3 regions of the Shewanella sp. SM55 genome follow, and region 2 is predicted to be linked to each of the others. Evidence: predicted binding sites of a transcription regulator. Region 2 holds the regulator's gene; each other region holds the start of a gene.
The links. Region 2 encodes sigma-54, which starts transcription at its own class of promoters, with help from an activator protein. Its sites were predicted from a motif close to GTTGGCACGNNNNTNGNNT; they were not measured.
Positions count from the first base shown of each region.

Region 1: fliD (flagellar filament capping protein FliD) is a predicted target of sigma-54. The motif match lies at 3,049-3,067, and genes of this name have one in related genera.
Region 3: L5L91_RS03935 (flagellar assembly protein FlgT) is a predicted target of sigma-54. The motif match lies at 2,239-2,257, and genes of this name have one in related genera.

Region 1 covers NZ_JAKKRS010000011.1:110,511-116,355, forward strand. The annotation lists gene L5L91_RS14640 (flagellin) at 1-727, shown strand, start outside; gene L5L91_RS14645 (flagellin) at 943-1,746, shown strand; gene L5L91_RS14650 (flagellin) at 1,967-2,785, shown strand; gene fliD (flagellar filament capping protein FliD) at 3,088-4,434, shown strand; gene fliS (flagellar export chaperone FliS) at 4,448-4,828, shown strand; gene L5L91_RS14665 (hypothetical protein) at 4,797-5,123, shown strand; gene L5L91_RS14670 (flagellar hook-length control protein FliK) at 5,113-5,845, shown strand, end outside.
Region 2 covers NZ_JAKKRS010000015.1:13,688-19,532, reverse strand. The annotation lists gene L5L91_RS17205 (KpsF/GutQ family sugar-phosphate isomerase) at 1-252, shown strand, start outside; gene kdsC (3-deoxy-manno-octulosonate-8-phosphatase KdsC) at 252-803, shown strand; gene lptC (LPS export ABC transporter periplasmic protein LptC) at 800-1,360, shown strand; gene lptA (lipopolysaccharide transport periplasmic protein LptA) at 1,347-1,901, shown strand; gene lptB (LPS export ABC transporter ATP-binding protein) at 1,898-2,629, shown strand; gene L5L91_RS17180 (RNA polymerase factor sigma-54) at 2,737-4,215, shown strand; gene hpf (ribosome hibernation promoting factor) at 4,244-4,531, shown strand; gene ptsN (PTS IIA-like nitrogen regulatory protein PtsN) at 4,534-4,977, shown strand; gene rapZ (RNase adapter RapZ) at 4,974-5,828, shown strand; gene L5L91_RS17160 (HPr family phosphocarrier protein) at 5,815-5,845, shown strand, end outside.
Region 3 covers NZ_JAKKRS010000002.1:159,076-164,920, reverse strand. The annotation lists gene L5L91_RS03945 (motility associated factor glycosyltransferase family protein) at 1-809, opposite strand, end outside; tRNA gene L5L91_RS03940 (tRNA-Arg) at 861-936, opposite strand; gene L5L91_RS03935 (flagellar assembly protein FlgT) at 992-2,158, opposite strand; gene L5L91_RS03930 (FlgO family outer membrane protein) at 2,438-3,070, shown strand; gene L5L91_RS03925 (LPP20 family lipoprotein) at 3,067-3,516, shown strand; gene L5L91_RS03920 (flagella synthesis protein FlgN) at 3,644-4,069, opposite strand; gene flgM (flagellar biosynthesis anti-sigma factor FlgM) at 4,072-4,395, opposite strand; gene flgA (flagellar basal body P-ring formation chaperone FlgA) at 4,471-5,178, opposite strand; gene L5L91_RS03905 (chemotaxis protein CheV) at 5,384-5,845, shown strand, end outside.

The DNA of each region.
Region 1 (5,845 bases), on a different contig from region 2:
GCGTTTGTCGACGGGTTTACGTATTAATAGTGCATCTGATGATGCTGCTGGTCTGCAAATTGCTAACCGCATGAGCGCTAACGTAAAAGGTATGGAAACGGCTTCACGCAATATTTCTGATGCTACCTCTATGCTGCAAACCGCTGATGGTGCGTTAGAAGAATTAACGACCATTGCTAATCGCCAGAAAGAATTGGCTACTCAAGCCTCTAACGGCGTTAACTCTGCGGCTGATTTAACGGCATTAAATGATGAGTTCACGCAATTGAACGCCGAAATAACGCGTATTGTAGAAAATACCACTTATGCCGGTAATAAATTATTCGATACTGGTGTATTGACCTCTGGTACGGGCGTGAAATTTCAAATTGGCGCCGGAACAACGGAAACAATGGATGTTAAATTAGGCGCAATTCCTAAAACTGTCGCAGGTACTTTAACTGGTGGTACCGCCAATGCTGCAATTGCCCTTGTGGATACCTTCTTAGCCGCTGTGGGTACTGAGCGTTCTACCTTAGGTGCCAACATTAACCGTCTTGGCCATACTGCTGCTAACTTAGCGAGCGTTACCGAAAATACTAAAGCCGCTGCTGGCCGTATTATGGATGCTGACTTTGCGGTTGAATCTGCCAATATGACCCGCAATCAATTATTAGTTCAAGCAGGTACAACGGTACTGTCTTCAGCTAACCAAAATACGGGTTTAGTGATGGGCTTACTGCGCTAATTTTATTCAATTAGTCAGTGTTAGTTTTAATGCCAGTAAGCTTAGCTTGCTGGCATTTTTATGGTGTTTGTGCATGCCATTTCAGTCTAGTTTTTATAGTGTCATACACTCTATTTTTAAATAGGTTTTAGTTAAGCGCTTGTGTGGTCGCTTTAGTTAGTTATCCCTGAACTCAGGTCTAACCCCGCTACTCGTTATTTAATGGAGAACTATATATGTTAGGTGTTCACACTAATTACGCTTCAATTGTTGCTCAAGGTGCTGTTAACAAAAGCAATAACCTATTGACTAATGCAATGGAGCGTTTATCGACAGGTTTACGTATCAATAGCGCATCTGATGATGCTGCTGGTTTGCAAATTGCTAACCGCATGAGCGCTAACGTTAAAGGTATGGAAACCGCTTCACGTAATATTTCTGATGCGACCTCTATGCTACAAACTGCTGATGGTGCGTTAGAAGAATTAACGACCATTGCTAATCGCCAGAAAGAACTCGCCACTCAAGCGGCAAACGGTGTTAACTCTGCTGATGATTTAACGGCTCTGAATGATGAGTTTACTCAATTAAACACCGAAATTACCCGTATTCTCGATAATACAACTTATGCCGGTAATAACTTATTCACCAAGTTGGAGGCTGGTGTTACCTTCCAAATTGGTGCCGGAACGGGTGAAAAATTGGTTGTTACAACAACAGCCATAGATGATGCAGCGCTGGCTGCTGGTGATTTAACTACTGGCGCGAATGCGGCAATTGCCCTTGTTGATACTTTCATCGCTGCAGTCGGTACAGAACGTTCTACCCTAGGTGCCAACATTAACCGTCTTGGACATACTGCAGCTAACCTTGCCAGTGTGACTGAAAATACCAAAGCCGCCGCTGGACGTATTATGGATGCCGATTTCGCGGTTGAATCTGCCAATATGACCCGCAATCAATTATTAGTTCAAGCGGGTACAACGGTACTGTCTTCTGCTAACCAAAATACAGGTTTAGTGATGGGGCTACTGCGTTAATTACGCTGAGTTGAGTTAGTTTTAAGTGCCAGTAAGCTTAGCTTGCTGGCATTTTTTATGGCGTTTTGTGGATGCCATTTAAGTCTGTTTTTATAGAGGTGATCCCATCTATTTTTAAATAAGTTTTAGTTTTGCGCTGTTGCTGTCGCCTTACTTAGTTATGGAGCTATACCGGGATTCAGGCATAGCCAAGATAACTGTTTTTTCTAGGAGAGCTGATATGTTAGGTGTTCACACTAATTACGCGTCAATTGTTGCACAAGGTGCTGTTAATAAAAGTAATAATCTATTAACTAATGCTATGGAGCGTTTGTCGACGGGTTTACGTATCAATAGCGCATCTGATGATGCAGCGGGTTTGCAAATTGCTAACCGCATGAGCGCTAACGTAAAGGGCATGGAAACGGCTTCACGCAATATTTCTGATGCGACCTCTATGCTGCAAACCGCAGATGGTGCGTTAGAAGAATTAACGACTATTGCTAACCGCCAGAAAGAATTGGCGACTCAAGCATCAAACGGCGTTAACTCTACAGCAGATTTAAAAGCGTTGGATGATGAATTTAAGCAATTAAATGCAGAAATTACCCGTATTGTAGAAAATACAACCTATGCGGGTAATAACTTATTTAAAGATGCTACTGATGGTGTACTCGTCAAAGGTGTGACCTTTCAGATTGGCTCGGATGGAGCAGAGCAAATGTCAGTTACCTTAGGTGCTATTGATAAGACTGTTACTGGTGATTTGTTGACTTCTGCAGCCGCCAATACGGCTATCGGGGCTGTTGATACCTTCTTGGCTAAAGTGGGGACAGAACGTTCAACCTTAGGTGCCAACATTAACCGTCTTGGCCATACTGCGGCTAACCTTGCCAGTGTAACTGAAAATACTAAAGCCGCTGCCGGCCGTATTATGGATGCCGATTTCGCGGTTGAATCTGCCAATATGACACGTAATCAATTATTAGTTCAGGCGGGTACAACAGTACTGTCCTCTGCTAACCAGAACACGGGCTTAGTCATGGGTTTATTGCGTTAATGTTATTGAGCAAGTGATGTCATTGGTCACGGCTAAAATGCCAGTTAGTTGCGCTGACTGGCATTTTTATTTTAGCCACGGTTTATGTATTGGTCGATAGTCGCTAAACCCGAGATTGAAACCTATAAGGTTCATGTTTTAGGGGGTAATTTTCGATAACACAAAGTGGAAGATGGTTTTCCTGTTTAAGTGTTCATGCGGAAGTATTTAGCTGTTTTTGGGCCAGTTAATTATTTAAATTCATTTAAAAACAGTAGCTTGTTTTTGGCATGCGTTTTGCTCTAGAACGAGTGGAGGTAGTCATGATTTCAGGTATGAATGCAGCACAATTTGCTCAGCAACTGATTGGCGCAGACCGCGCAGGTAAAGATACGCTTTACAAAGGCAAGCTAACTGCCAGCAAAACACAGTTAGATGCTTATACGTTGCTCGAAAATAATATGAAGAAGATGGCCACTAAGCTGAGTGAAATGGGTGGCGATGCAGCTAAAGGCAAAATTGCTACGGTTACGGGCGAGAATGCGACCGCGACAGTTAAATCTGATGCGCCTAAGGGCAACTATGATTTGAGTGTGCATAAACTTGCGCAAGCGCATCAACTGACTAAAGCCTATTCCTCTGAAAGTGAATTGTTGCCAACGTCGGGTATTATCAGTATTCAAGTCGGTAGTGATCCGACTAAGCGTATGGAAATTGATTTGGCAACGGTTAATGGCGGTGCGGCTATTTCTGTGTCTCAGTTACGCGATGTGATCAATAAACAAGTGGGTAATCCTGGTGTACAAGCGTCATTAGTGCGCACAGGTAACCAAATCGAATTTATGCTGTCTTCAAAGGAATCGGGTGTCGCGAATCAAGTGAAGGTAGAGTTTAACGGTGCCGATTGGGGCATGACAGAACGTCGTGCAGCACAAGATGCGGAACTCACATTAAACGGTATCAGTATTACCAGCAGTAGTAACTATCTAGAAAATGTTGTTGATGGTGTCAGCCTCGAATTAGTCAAGGTGCATGCGGCTGGTGAAAGCAGCATGATTAAAGTCACAGACGATTTTGAAGCGAATAAGAAAGCGGTTAAGGATTTTGTCGATTCATTTAATTCTTTAATGACGCAAATTAATCAATTAACTCGTTCTATGGGCGTTAAAACCTCTGATTCTGGCTCTTCCGATAAAGATAAGGAAGACAAAACCACTGCAGTGAGTGAAGCGCAAATTGGAGTGTTGAAGGGGGATACCTCTATTCGCCTTCTCCAGTCTAAATTACGTGATTCTGTATTTGCAACGGCTGCTAATGGCATGCGTTTGTCTGATATCGGGATTGAGATTGGACGAGACGGAAAACTAAAAATTGATGATGCTAAGCTGACCGATAGCTTTAAAAGTGATCCAGAAAAAGTACAAGCCATGTTTACTGGTCCTGACAGTTATATCAAAAGCATAGAAAAGACCCTAAAACCTTTTACACAGTTTAATGGCTATATCGATCAAAAGCAGGAAGCGCTAAATAAGCAGATTAAAAGTGTGAATGACAGTATGGCGCGCCATGATTATCAGATGAATCAAAAGTATCAGATTTATTTAACCCAGTTTACGGCAATGGAATCCACCATTAATCAATTTAATTCCGCAAGTCAGTTGTTTTCATAGGAAGCAGTAAAAAATGTTAAATGAGTACGATCCATTTAATGCCTACAAGCAAACCGCTTTAGATGCACAAGTAGCGGCAGCAACAACCCATGACATGGTGCGTATGCTACTTGATGGTTTATTGGAAGAACTAGAGCGGACCGCTGGCCATATGGAATACCAAAGGTTTGAGGCGAAAGGAATGAGTATCCATAAGTGCCTTAATATCGTGCATGGCTTGGACTCTATGCTTGACCTTGAAAATGGTGGTGAGGTTGCCGTGAGCTTACATCGTCTCTATGACTTTTGTAGCCGTCAGCTTGTCAGCGCCAGTGTTGAAAACAGTGCTGAAGCGCTAGTTCCAGTGACTCAGGTGATTACTAATGTCAGAGAAGGATGGACAAATCTCAATTAAGCAGTGGGCGCGTTTTGCGAATGCTTTACGCCAATATGCAGATGCTCAGGATTGGGAAAGCGTCCGAAAAGTGAACATCGCTTTGATCAAAGCACTGCAACAGGCTGGTGAGGCTCATGATATTGAGCAGAAATTGGCACGTGCAGAATTAAAGCGGGTTCATTCCCAAGTGCTACAAGAGTTGATCTTGGCTCGTGATGAATTAGCCGCTGAAATGGGTCGCTTTAAGGCGCAACAACCAGGTTTAGCCGCCTATCAATTAACACAAGTAAGTGGAGCTTTGGATGATCTCTGATCTTCTTTCAACTCGTCCTGTTGGCACAAATACCAGCTTGACGACTAAAGTGGCAAGTGCAGTTGATCAAGATAAATCAGAGTCATTTACCTTGTTGGGGTTGCCAGTCGGATTGTCTGCAGCGCCTCTCCCGTTAGAGGGGACTCAGTGGACTCAGAATGCCGAACATGCTTTAGAAAGAGATGCTGATACTTTTTTAAATCAATATGTTAATAGCAATTTATCTGACTCAGTATCTTTTGTTCCTGTTGTACCAGTATTGTCTCAGCCACTGTTAAATACTGAGATTAACTCAGCGCCTATTATTCAAGATGGCTTAGCCGCCACGCTTCAGGCTAGTCTCGTTTCACCGACTGCTGTAGCGCCGTTTGTTCCTGTGATTTTTCCCGCGGAAGCTATTAAAACTGATCCGATAGGTCGAACTCCTGCGTCTTTAATTGGGCTCTCAGCCACAGATCAAAGAGGAACGCTATTTAGTTCAGGTATGACCTCATCTATGGCTCTTGCAGGAAGCAGTACTCAGCCAGTGGGCATGAGTGGCGAATCCTTGAAAATGAGCGGCGTATTTACGCAGGATTCAACGCTGGCAACTTTCTCTGGGGATTTTGAGCATTTGAAATCTGACTCGTCAGTGTTTCAGCGTGTGTTGGCAGAACTTAGGGGGCATGAAGTTAAAGATATTAATGCGATAGGATCTCAGCAGGTTGCGGGTACGCAGGCTG
Region 2 (5,845 bases):
CGCAAGCTGGTTGGTATCTTCACCGACGGTGATTTACGCCGCGTTATTGATGCCGAAGTGAATTTACGCACGACGCCCATTGCCGATGTGATGACCCGTAACTGCGTCACGATCACAGATAATGTGTTGGCCGCCCAAGCACTGCAAGTGATGGACTCAAAAAATATCAACGGATTAATTGTTATCGATAAAGATCGCCATCCTATTGGCGCTCTTAACATGCTCGATATGGTAAAAGCAGGAGTCATTTAATGCCACAGCAAGGATTTTACGGCCCAATCAGTGATGATGTGTGGCAACGCGCGCAAAAGATTAAACTGTTAATCTGTGACGTCGATGGGGTGTTTTCCGACGGCCGTATTTACTTGAGCAATAGCGGCGAAGAGCTCAAAGCCTTCCATACTCGCGACGGCTATGGCGTGCGATCACTACTCACCAGCGGTTTCAACCTCGCCGTGATCACAGGACGTCAATCTAAAATCGTTGAAAACCGTATGACAGCCCTTGGTGTTACCCATATTTACCAAGGCGTAGACAATAAGTTCGAGCCCTATGAAGCATTGCTCGCACTTTATGGTGTCACCCCAGAAGAAGTGGCTTATATCGGTGATGATATTGTCGATCTCCCCGTGATGAATGTCGTCGGTTTAGCGGTCAGTGTTGCTGACGGCCACCCCTATGTACGCCAACACGCCCATTTTGTGACTACGCTCAATGGTGGCCACGGTGCACTGCGTGAACTCACAGATCTGTTACTCCTAAGTCAAAATAAATTCACTTCGGCCCATGGAATGAGTATATGAGTCGTGTGACACTCGCGATTATCGCTTTTTTTGGAACCGCACTAGCGCTTTACTGGCAGGTCCAGAACAAACACAGCGGTGATTCCGATAACAGAGTAAAAGATCAAAATACCCCAGATTTCATCGTTGAAGATCTGCGCAGTGTTGAGTTCAATGAGCAAGGACTAGTGAATAGCCGTGTGACGGCGAAACACATGGAACATTATGATTCAACGAATCAAACTTTCTTTACTCAACCTGTTTATCTTGTTTATCCAGACCAAGGTAAAGCACAATGGCAGCTCAGGGCAGATCAGGGCAAGCTAAACAAGGAAACTGGCAAGGTTGTATTAGAAAATAATGTTATTATCGATGCCATTAGCCCAGAAGAACCGATTCAGACCTTGTCCACCAGTTATCTGGAACTCGATCTCAACACTATGATAATGACCTCTGACCGTACCATTTACGTCACAGGGAAAGATTTTAATATTCAAGGCCAAGGCCTTTATGCCGACCTCAACGCGCAAGAAGTGCAATTGACCAGTCAGGTAGTAGGAACATATGAAGCAAAATAACATATTACTTGCCAGCCTAATGCTAATTATGAGCATGAGTGCTTTCGCGAAAGTGGGCGACTTAAAGCAAGAAGTCAAAATTAAAGCTGTGAGCCAAACTGCGGATATCAAAAACAACCAGATCATCTTCTTTGGTCCGGTGGAAGTTACCCAAGGCTCAATAAAAATCCAAGCAAATGAACTGCGTGCATTTTCCGCTGAAGGTGAAAATAGCAAAACTTTAGTCGCCACAGGCAACCCTGCTACGTATAGCCAGATATTAGACGATGGCCGTCCTGCATCGGCGAGCGCGAAAGAAATTCGTTACGATATGGCAAGCCGCACCTTAACTCTGAAAGGTATGGCGTCATTAGATCAAGCGGGTAGCCAAGTTACAGGCAATTTAATCCGCTATAACATGATTCAACAGAAATTGATGGCCGAGAGTACTGGCAGTGGTGACGATCGCGTGATCACTATTATTCAGCCAGAAAACTATCAAGATGATGCTAAATCAGATGCTCCAGCGGATAAACCTGTAAAAAAGCAGGACTCTAAATGACCCAAATCACCTTAAGAGCACAAAATCTGGCAAAAAGTTACAAGAGTCGCCAAGTGGTTAAAGACGTCAGTCTGACGGTAAAAACCGGTCAAGTCGTTGGCCTACTCGGTCCAAACGGTGCCGGTAAAACCACGACCTTTTACATGGTTGTCGGGCTAGTGAAGAGCGATAAGGGGCATATCTTTATCGACGATGATGATTTAACCGCAGATCCTATGCATCTGCGTGCCCGCAAAGGCATAGGTTACTTACCGCAGGAAGCCAGTATCTTTCGTAAGCTAACTGTTCATGACAACATCATGGCCGTACTGCAAACTCGTAAAGAACTTAAAAACGAAGAACGAGAAGAAGAACTAGAACATCTGCTCGAAGAGTTTCATATCACCCACATCCGTGACAGCCAAGGCATGTCATTGTCGGGTGGCGAACGTCGTCGCGTCGAAATTGCGCGGGCTTTAGCCGCTAATCCTAAGTTCATTTTGCTCGATGAACCGTTTGCCGGCGTCGATCCTATTTCGGTTATCGACATCAAGAAGATTATCGAACAACTCAAAAGTCGCGGCCTTGGCGTACTGATCACAGACCATAATGTCCGCGAGACATTAGATGTATGTGAACATGCTTATATTGTGAGTCACGGAAACCTGATTGCCGAAGGAACTCCAGCAGAGATCTTAGACAATCAGCAAGTTAGGGCTGTGTACTTAGGTGAACAATTCAGGCTATAGTTAATCGAGCGAAGCCAATGGAGGCAATTTATACCGCCATTGGGCTTCACTCAAAATGATAATAAGCGACCTCATCCAACAATAATAACGTAGGGATCAGCGGTAACATGAAAGCGTCACTCCAGCTCAAACTGGGTCAACAGTTAACCATGACGCCACAACTACAACAGGCTATACGTCTGTTGCAACTGTCGTCATTAGAACTGCAGCAAGAGATCCAGCAAGCATTAGATTCTAATCCCCTTCTCGAGCTGGAAGAGGATCAATTCGACGCCACTAAAACCCCTGTAAACCAAACGCTATCCGATACGGATTTCAGTGAATCTAGCACTCTGCCACCAGAAAAAGACAGCTCCACCATAGATACGGCAGAGTCGCTAACCAAAGAATCCATGCCCGATGAGCTCCCCATGGACACCACATGGGATGAAGTGTTTACCGCCTCCCCAAACTCAGGCCCCGGCGGCAGTCGTGAAGACGATATGCCCTTCCAAGGCGAGACCAGTGAAGGTTTGTACGAACACTTAGAATGGCAAAAAAACCTCACGCCGTTTTCTGAAACCGATTTAGCCATTGCCACCGCCATTATTGATGCCATCGACGATCAGGGCTATCTCACCCAAAGCACTGAAGAAATTCTCGAAGCCATGGGCAATCCTGAAGTTGAGCTTGACGAAGTCGAAGCCGTACTCAAGCGTATTCAGCATTTTGATCCCATAGGCGTTGCCGCCCGCGATTTAAGTGAATGCCTGCTGATCCAACTGTCGCATTTCGCCGCTGATACTCCCAACCTAGAAAACGCCCGTATGCTGATCAAAGATCATTTAGATCTGATCGCCGCCCGTGATTTTAGGTTATTGATGCGTAAGACTAAATTAAAAGAAGATGAATTAAGGGATGGTATAGCACTTATCCAAACCCTCAATCCTCGCCCAGGTTTGTTGATCACGCCCAATAATGACGAATACGTTATCCCAGATGTGTCTGTGTCGAAGAAAAATGGCCGCTGGGTCGTTGAGCTTAATCCTGACTGCATGCCAAAAATCAATGTAAATCAACATTATGCTTCTATGGCACGCAGTACCAAAAACCAAGCCGATAGCCAATTTATTCGCGGCCATCTGCAAGAGGCTAAATGGTTTATTAAGAGCTTAGAAAGCCGTAACGATACTTTGCTTAAAGTTGCTAATTGCATAGTGCAATATCAGCAAGGTTTCTTTGAGTATGGTGAAGAAGCCATGAAGCCTATGGTGCTTAACGATATTGCCGAAGCGGTAGAAATGCATGAGTCCACCATCTCACGGGTCACAACTCAAAAATACATGCATACCCCTAAGGGACTTTTTGAACTAAAATACTTCTTCTCTAGCCACGTCGGTACTGACGATGGTGGTGAGTGCTCATCCACAGCAATCAGAGCCTTTATAAAGAAACTGGTGGCAGCGGAAAACCAGAAAAAACCATTAAGCGATAGTAAGATGGCACAACTTCTGGCAGAACAAGGGATCAACGTAGCCCGCAGAACCATTGCGAAGTACCGAGAGGCTATGCTTATTCCACCTTCTAATCAGCGTAAAAGTTTATAACCTACAGTGGATATCGGAGGACGTTTCTATGCAAATAAACCTAAGTGGACACCATGTCGAAATTACCGAATCGTTACGTGCATATGTAGAAGAAAAGTTTTCAAAACTTGAACGCCATTTCGAACAGATCAATAATGTGCACGTTGTGCTCAATGTTGAGAAAATGCAACAGATTGCCGAAGCGAGAATAAACCTCATAGGTGGTGAAGTTTTTGCTACTTCAGAGCATGCTGACATGTATGCCGCTATAGACGCCCTGATTGACAAGCTTGACCGTCAGGTTATTAAACACAAAGAGAAGTTAACAAAACACTAATAATGGAACTTTGTACCATACTGCGGCCGGAGTGCACTACCTGCGCCACTCCGGGCAGCAAGAAAAAGGTACTGGAACTCATCAGCGACTTAGTCGCTGCCCAGTACCCGACCCTCTCATCTCAAGAGATATTCGAAAGCCTAGTGGCGCGCGAAAAGATGGGAAGCACAGGTATAGGTAACGGCATCGCCATTCCACATGGTCGACTAGCCGATATAGATCAGCCCATTGCCATACTAATTAAGTGTGAAGAGCCGATAGCATTTGATGCTATCGATAAGCAACCTGTTGATATTTTATTTGCACTACTGGTGCCTGCAGACCAATGTCAGCAGCACTTAAGTACCTTGTCTTGCATGGCCGAAAAGCTGAGCGACAAGCAAATATTAAAGCAATTACGCAAGACGCATGATGAAACGGAACTCTATCAGGTAATCACTGGATGAAACTGGTCATAGTGTCGGGCCGCTCAGGCTCAGGCAAATCTGTCGCCCTTAGGGTACTCGAAGATCTCGGCTATTATTGTGTCGATAACCTTCCCTTGCCATTGATTGGCAGTTTGCTTGAGCAACTCAAAGGCAGTAACGATCTCGTCGCCATCAGTGTCGACGTGCGTAACATGCCTGAGCAGGATAAGGTCTTAGTAAAACAACTCGCTAGCCTACCTCCAGATACTGAGTTAACGAGCTTCTTCCTTAACTCCAGCGATAAAATTCTGCTCAAGCGTTACAGCGAAACCCGCCGTTTGCATCCTTTGTCGAAGAGCCGAGTCTCTTTGCAAGAAGCGATAAAGCTGGAGGGGAAACTGCTCGAGCCTATGTCAAAACTGGTCGATCACTACATAGATACGTCGAATTTGAATATCTATGATTTAAGCGACCAAGTCAGACAAATTCTCCTTGGTAGTGTCGATAAAGAACTCGTGATCAACTTCGAGTCCTTTGGCTTTAAGCACGGAATGCCCACCGAAGCCGACTTTATGTTCGATGTGCGCTTCCTGCCCAATCCCCACTGGGAGTTGGCGCTGCGGCCATTGACTGGCTTAGATGAACCCGTAGCTGAGTTCTTAAATCGTCAACCACTGGTTAATAAGTTCATCTGGCAAATCGAAAATTTACTGGAGACTTGGCTGCCGCACCTCGAGCGTAACAATCGCAGTTATTTAACGGTAGCCATTGGCTGCACAGGTGGACAGCACAGATCGGTTTACGTCGCAGAGCAATTGGCCAAACGCTTTAGTAACGGTAAACATAAAGTTTATGCCCGTCATCGAGAGCTCAATAATGCCAAAACTTGAACGTCAGATAACCATCT
Region 3 (5,845 bases), on a different contig from region 2:
GGTAAATGGTATTCACCTATCAATCCGTCAATGCAGATCACAATATCTGGTTTTATATTATTGTGAAGTAAACCACGTAATGCAGTATCGGCCGCTATGATTAGTGGCCTATGGGAACTTGAACTAATTTGTTGCAGATAATCATAATGCTCTTCTAAAGAAGGACCCGAGCCAATCACGATAGCTTTATAACTACTATGACTATTTATTAAGCTCGCAGCATCAGGATCGTGAGTAATATAAAGTTGGTTATCCTCGAAGCGTTTTAATATTGCAGGATCATCAGACTGATGTCGTTGATTAGAGAACTCACGATTGAGCTCCATGACTAATAAGTCTCTAAGAGTCGCATTTTCATCACTGACAAGAGTGAGATCTGGCGTAATTGCAATATTAGGAAAATTTAACTTTGCGCTTGGAAGCGCCGTTAAATTAATGTTTGGATGCTTTAACCATTCGCTTTGATCTGTGTAACTGATGAGGAGGGCAAAAACGCTGAGATTTAAAATGCAAACATCAATTGAAAGATACTGTGGATTATCGATAAGTAAACTTGGTACATCTCCCATCCCGACACCGTAGACGGTTACGTGAGTTGCATCTGCAGGTAATGTACTGATAAAGAGCCGTGCTTCGGCGATGCGGTCATGACGGCTGCTGAGTTGAATACCATTAACACTGATAGTTTGATTGCGACCGTTGACAAGGTGGGCATCTAATTCATTGATGGTTTGGCTTTTGACCGCAGCGGCTACGATAGGCCAACGCTTAACGATAATATTGAGATTAGACGCAAACAGCTCGGTCATTCCGTTTCTCCGGAAGATTTCTGGGAGTTTGATATCACCAAGGTCACTATCTGGTCTCTCCACAGGGACTCGAACCCCGATCGGCCGCTTAGGAGGCGGCTGCTCTATCCTGTTGAGCTATGAAGAGACGACAGTGATTATACTGGTTTTATCTTTGATTAAAAGGCTTATGATTTAGTTGCTTAAATCTTAAGCGCTATGTCGTTTATCTGTACATTGTAGGCGGCATTTTGGTCTACAAGGATTGCGGTGGCGCTTTCTTCGCTTACTTGCTCAATTTTTACCGTTGCACGACTTTTGGTCGCGACGGCGCGCATTTCATTGAGTCTATCGGGTAAGTTTTGTTGTAATACTACTTGGAATTTATCACCGACACGAATGCCATGTTTACGGCCTAGATTTAATATAATCCTGTCTGCTTGTCGGCTAACGACTTGGCCAAGTAATGGCCTGCAATTAAGTGTGCTGTCTAAATCTCGGGTAGCTTGCAATATTAATTGAGTAATACTTTTTCCATAGGAGGAACGCCAGAATCTATTACTGTTGGGAGCAATGATAGCCTGTTCTTCAAATTCCCATGGGGCCGATGTGCTGTAGCTTTTGCTCCAGACCTCTTCGCCACTGATCCCATGATAGAGGCTGAGTTTGAATTGAAATTGCCTTAGCGGAGCTTCATCCCAAAATCCTAAGAAGGTGGGTTGTACAGGCTCTATCGATATATCAATGATCTGCGGTTGAAGAATATATTGGCTGTCGGTAATTTCACTGAGCCAGCTTGGGAGTCGATAACCGCGAATATCCACTAGGTCTTGTTCAATATCGAGTCGCTCGTTAGCATGGATGTGACTAAAGCCAGTTGAAGAGTAATCTTCTATAGTGTTCCCTAACGACTCTGAAATGACCTCTTCAAAGCCTGAAAGTTGTCCATATCTAAGCTGAGAACGATCTTTTATTTGTGTTTGAGGTATTAAAATAGCGGCCTTTAATTGGCCATTAGGACACTGTTGTGTTGGATCATCATTTAGATCGAGGCGTAGGGATACATATATTTTATTTCCCTGAATTTGTTCACTAACGAGTTGGATGTTTATGGCTTGGGCGTTGCGATTTATCGCAAAGTTATTTTGTGTGAGGTTACCATTAGAGGTTTGTTGCTCACTGGATATTTGAATACCTGTGCTTAATGTCGCATAGCTAACAGCTTGATTAATTGCTTCTTCCCTTGCTTGAGCTGTATTACCATTGATAATAGTTGCTTCTCCGCTGGCTTCTATCCATTCGGCTCTGGTGGGCAAAGAAAGTAGAAAAAGGCTCAAAATGATGAGCGAAGCTGAACCTGGTATGTGCATCAATTCAATCCTTATCGCTAAGCTAATGGCGATATTACCAATCGAGCCAGTTTTCTGACTCTTAATCTAATACGACAATAAAGCAAATTTCGTGCCTGAGTATGAGAACTTTTGATAAAGTTTCCATTGTTACAGTCGATATACTGTGTAATAGAAGAATATTGTCGGACTGAGGTTAATATTGGTCCGAAGATTGCTGTTTTTGTTACTCATTAAAAATTTGAAGCTTAGAAAGTGAGTCACTTGACTGCCAATGCACCCATAGATGAGGTAAATCCAATGCTAAAGCGTGTGATTATTCCCTTAACATTGATAATGTTAGGTGGATGTGTAGCTAAACCGGTTACGCCGCCCAAACCGAGTTTAGTGGATGGCAATGGGTTGCCGCCAACGGCAGTGATTAACCATTTAGCACAGCGAATAGTGACTGAGCTCGTTAAGCAAAATGATGCTTTGCGTTCTGATCAACCTATCGTAGTTGCAACACCAGTATTAGTGGGCGATTTGAATGGCACTAATGCGTTAGCGCAACAGTTACAGCAAGGGTTAATGACGTCGCTCCATAGCTTTCAGTTTAATGTGGTGGATTTAAACTTAGCTGATGGCTTGAGAGTCACATCTGACGGGGATTTTATTTTGACGAGAGATTGGCAAAAATTGTCGAAAGATCTTCCTGTTGAACATCTTGTCGTTTCGACTATGAGCGTAGTAACCAATGGTATGGCGATCAATACTCGGATTGTGAACATTAGTAACAATCGCGTGGTATCGGCATCTCAAACTTTTGTGACTCAAAAAGAGTTGGCAAACTACATGCAGCCTTCGGAGCAAATTGTGTCACAAAATGGCATCTTATATCGTCAGGCGAGTCCAGGTATGAATGAAGTGCGTGTTTTAGGAGATGGAAAATGAAACGCTACCTTTTAGTTATTGTGGCGCTAATGCTAACTGGCTGCGCTGCTAAAGATAGATATGTGCAATGGGAAGATGTGCCGCCGCCGAGTTTTCCTAAGTTGACGGCTATAGGATATGCGCCGTTAGCGACTCAACCGGCTAAAGAGCAATCACAAAGAGTGTTGATGGCTATGCAGGCATCAAAAATTGTGGCTTATCGTGAATTAGCGGAACAAGTTTATGGGCAGAAAATAACGGCAAACAGCAGTGTCAGTGATTGGATGTTGACGGACGATAATGTCAAAGCGTCAGTTTCTGGTGTGATCCGCGGTGCACGAGTCGTTAAGAGTTATCCAGCAGGCGAGCATTATGTCACTGAGTTAGAACTTGATTTTTCACAGGTTTGGGCGCTTTATCAACAACAGAACCGTCCACAACGAGTGAAGGAAGTGACGTATTTCTAGCTTTTTTGAGAGTATGTTCAACAGCATGTATTGAGCCGCGTATTTACGCGGCTTTTCTTTTTGTACAAGACATTAATATCTAATCAGAGCTTAGAAAAGGTAATGCTAAGTGGGAGTGATGCGCTTGTTAGGCCTTTAAATCATTGCCTAAACTTGAGATAGTCGAGGTCTTGCCTTTATCGTTATAGGTGAGGCTGGAGGCATTTCTGCTGGCTTGTAAAGCTTGAGCAAAGCGATTTAAACTCGCTAAATTCATCTCAATTAAACTGGCATTTTGTTCGTTTAATTCTTTGCATTCAGTCAATGCGTCTTTGATATCGGCCATTTTATGCACGAGTTCGACTTGCTGAGTGAGTAGTGATTTATCACTGTGGTTTGCCAGAATATCATCATTAGTCTTTAGTTCTTTCAGACATTGCGATTTTTCGTTAGCAAGGGAAAGCAGTAAATCGGCGTTTTGGTCAACCAAAGCGCCTTTTTCCTTGAGTATGATTTGCTTAAGAACAGCCAAATGGGCGTGTTGTAGATCTACCAGTTTAGCTATTTCAGTCATAGTTACTCTTTATTTAAGTCATTAAGTTCGGCTTCAAAACTTGCAATATTGGCAGCCAACTTTTCAGGGTCAATTTTATAGCGACCTTCGGCAATAGCTTGTTTGATTTCGGCTACTTTCTTTTGATCAACTTCAGGAAGGCTAGCCATTTTAGTCTGAGCTCCTTGAAGTTGTTGTGCCTGGGCCGTAATGACCACTGAATCGCTTCTCTGTGGTGTTGTCGATTTTGTAGCAACTTGAGCAGATTGATCGCTGCTCGTTTTCGTTGCGCCTGAACGAACTTGCGCAGTCGTTGCAGTGTTGAGTTTGCTAATATCAATTGCCATTTTAGGCTCCAGCGTCGTGTGTACGGGATTTCTTAACTGGGGTATCGGCAGCTTACAAAAAAGCTTTAGATTATTTTACATTCTTACTTCAACTTCGCCAATGCCTGTGACTATAGCATCTAGTTCTTTGTTTGAACTGCTATTTTTGACTCTGATCCGATCACCTTTATTGCCATCTTGTAGGGCTTCGCCCACTGTTTTGAGCTCGAATGAGCCAGAACGAACGTAGATAGATACCGAATCATTTTTACAAACGAAGCATAAGTTGTTGCTTAATATGGGATTATCTTTTGCTACTCGTCGTTTTACTCGCACGCCAGCCAATTTACTCGGGTCATCGAATTCGGCACCTCTCAAGCTATTTTGTTCAATGTAACGGACTTCTACTTGACTAGGAGAGATGAGTTCGCCTGGTGCTAAGATTTCGGTTGAGACAACAACGGGGAATAAGATATCCACCCGAACCGAGATATAGATTTGCCAAGGGTAAGCTAAGTCTTGTGTATCGCAGCTGACTTTTAAGGTGTTATTACGGCTAATTTCCCTATCGCTAGCCAGTTCTACTTTCATTGGAGATGAACATTGTGACGGCAGCATTCTTGCGTCAACCATCTGTGGCGAAATATTTACTTTGGCATTTTCTGGAACGGATATTTTTTCTGAAATAAGCGCTTTAGCTAATTCTGAGATTGCCGATACGGTGGGGACAATAGGCTCTGCACTCGCTAAAGCGGGCATGAAGAGGGTGAAAAGACTAAAAAAACAGACTAAATTTACTTTCATAATGAAGAGACTAGCTTGTAACGCCAGAATGCACCTATACTTTTATTAAGTTCGAAGCTGACCACTGTAATAATAATTTGCATCACTGTCAGAAGATTGACTCAGTTTCGACTATGTTTATCGATAGATAAGACGTAAGCAATTAATATGCCTATACTCAACTGAGTTATAGGGCCGAACATAAACAGAACAACAAGGCAGAGTTATGTCGAGTATTCTTGATTCAGTCAACAAACGAACCCAGCTCGTTGGACAAAACCGTTTAGAATTGCTGCTTTTTAAATTAAACGGTCGTCAACGGTTTGGGATTAACGTGTTTAAGGTGAAAGAAGTACTGCAGTGTCCACCACTGACCACTTTGCCTAAACTTAATCCTTATGTGAAGGGTGTTGCTCATATTCGTGGAACAACCATTTCAGTGATTGATTTGAGTGCGGCAACAGGGGGAAAACCTTTAGCGAGCACTGAAAACTGTTTCATCATTATTTCTGAATATAACCGCAGTGTTCAAGGCTTCTTGGTCAGTTCTGTTGAGCGGATCATCAACATGAATTGGGAAGCGATTATGCCTCCGCCGCAAGGTGCTGGTCGTTATTCTTATCTGACAGCTGTGACTGAAATTGAAGGTGAATTAGTTGAAATTCTCGATGTGGAAAAAATCTTAGAT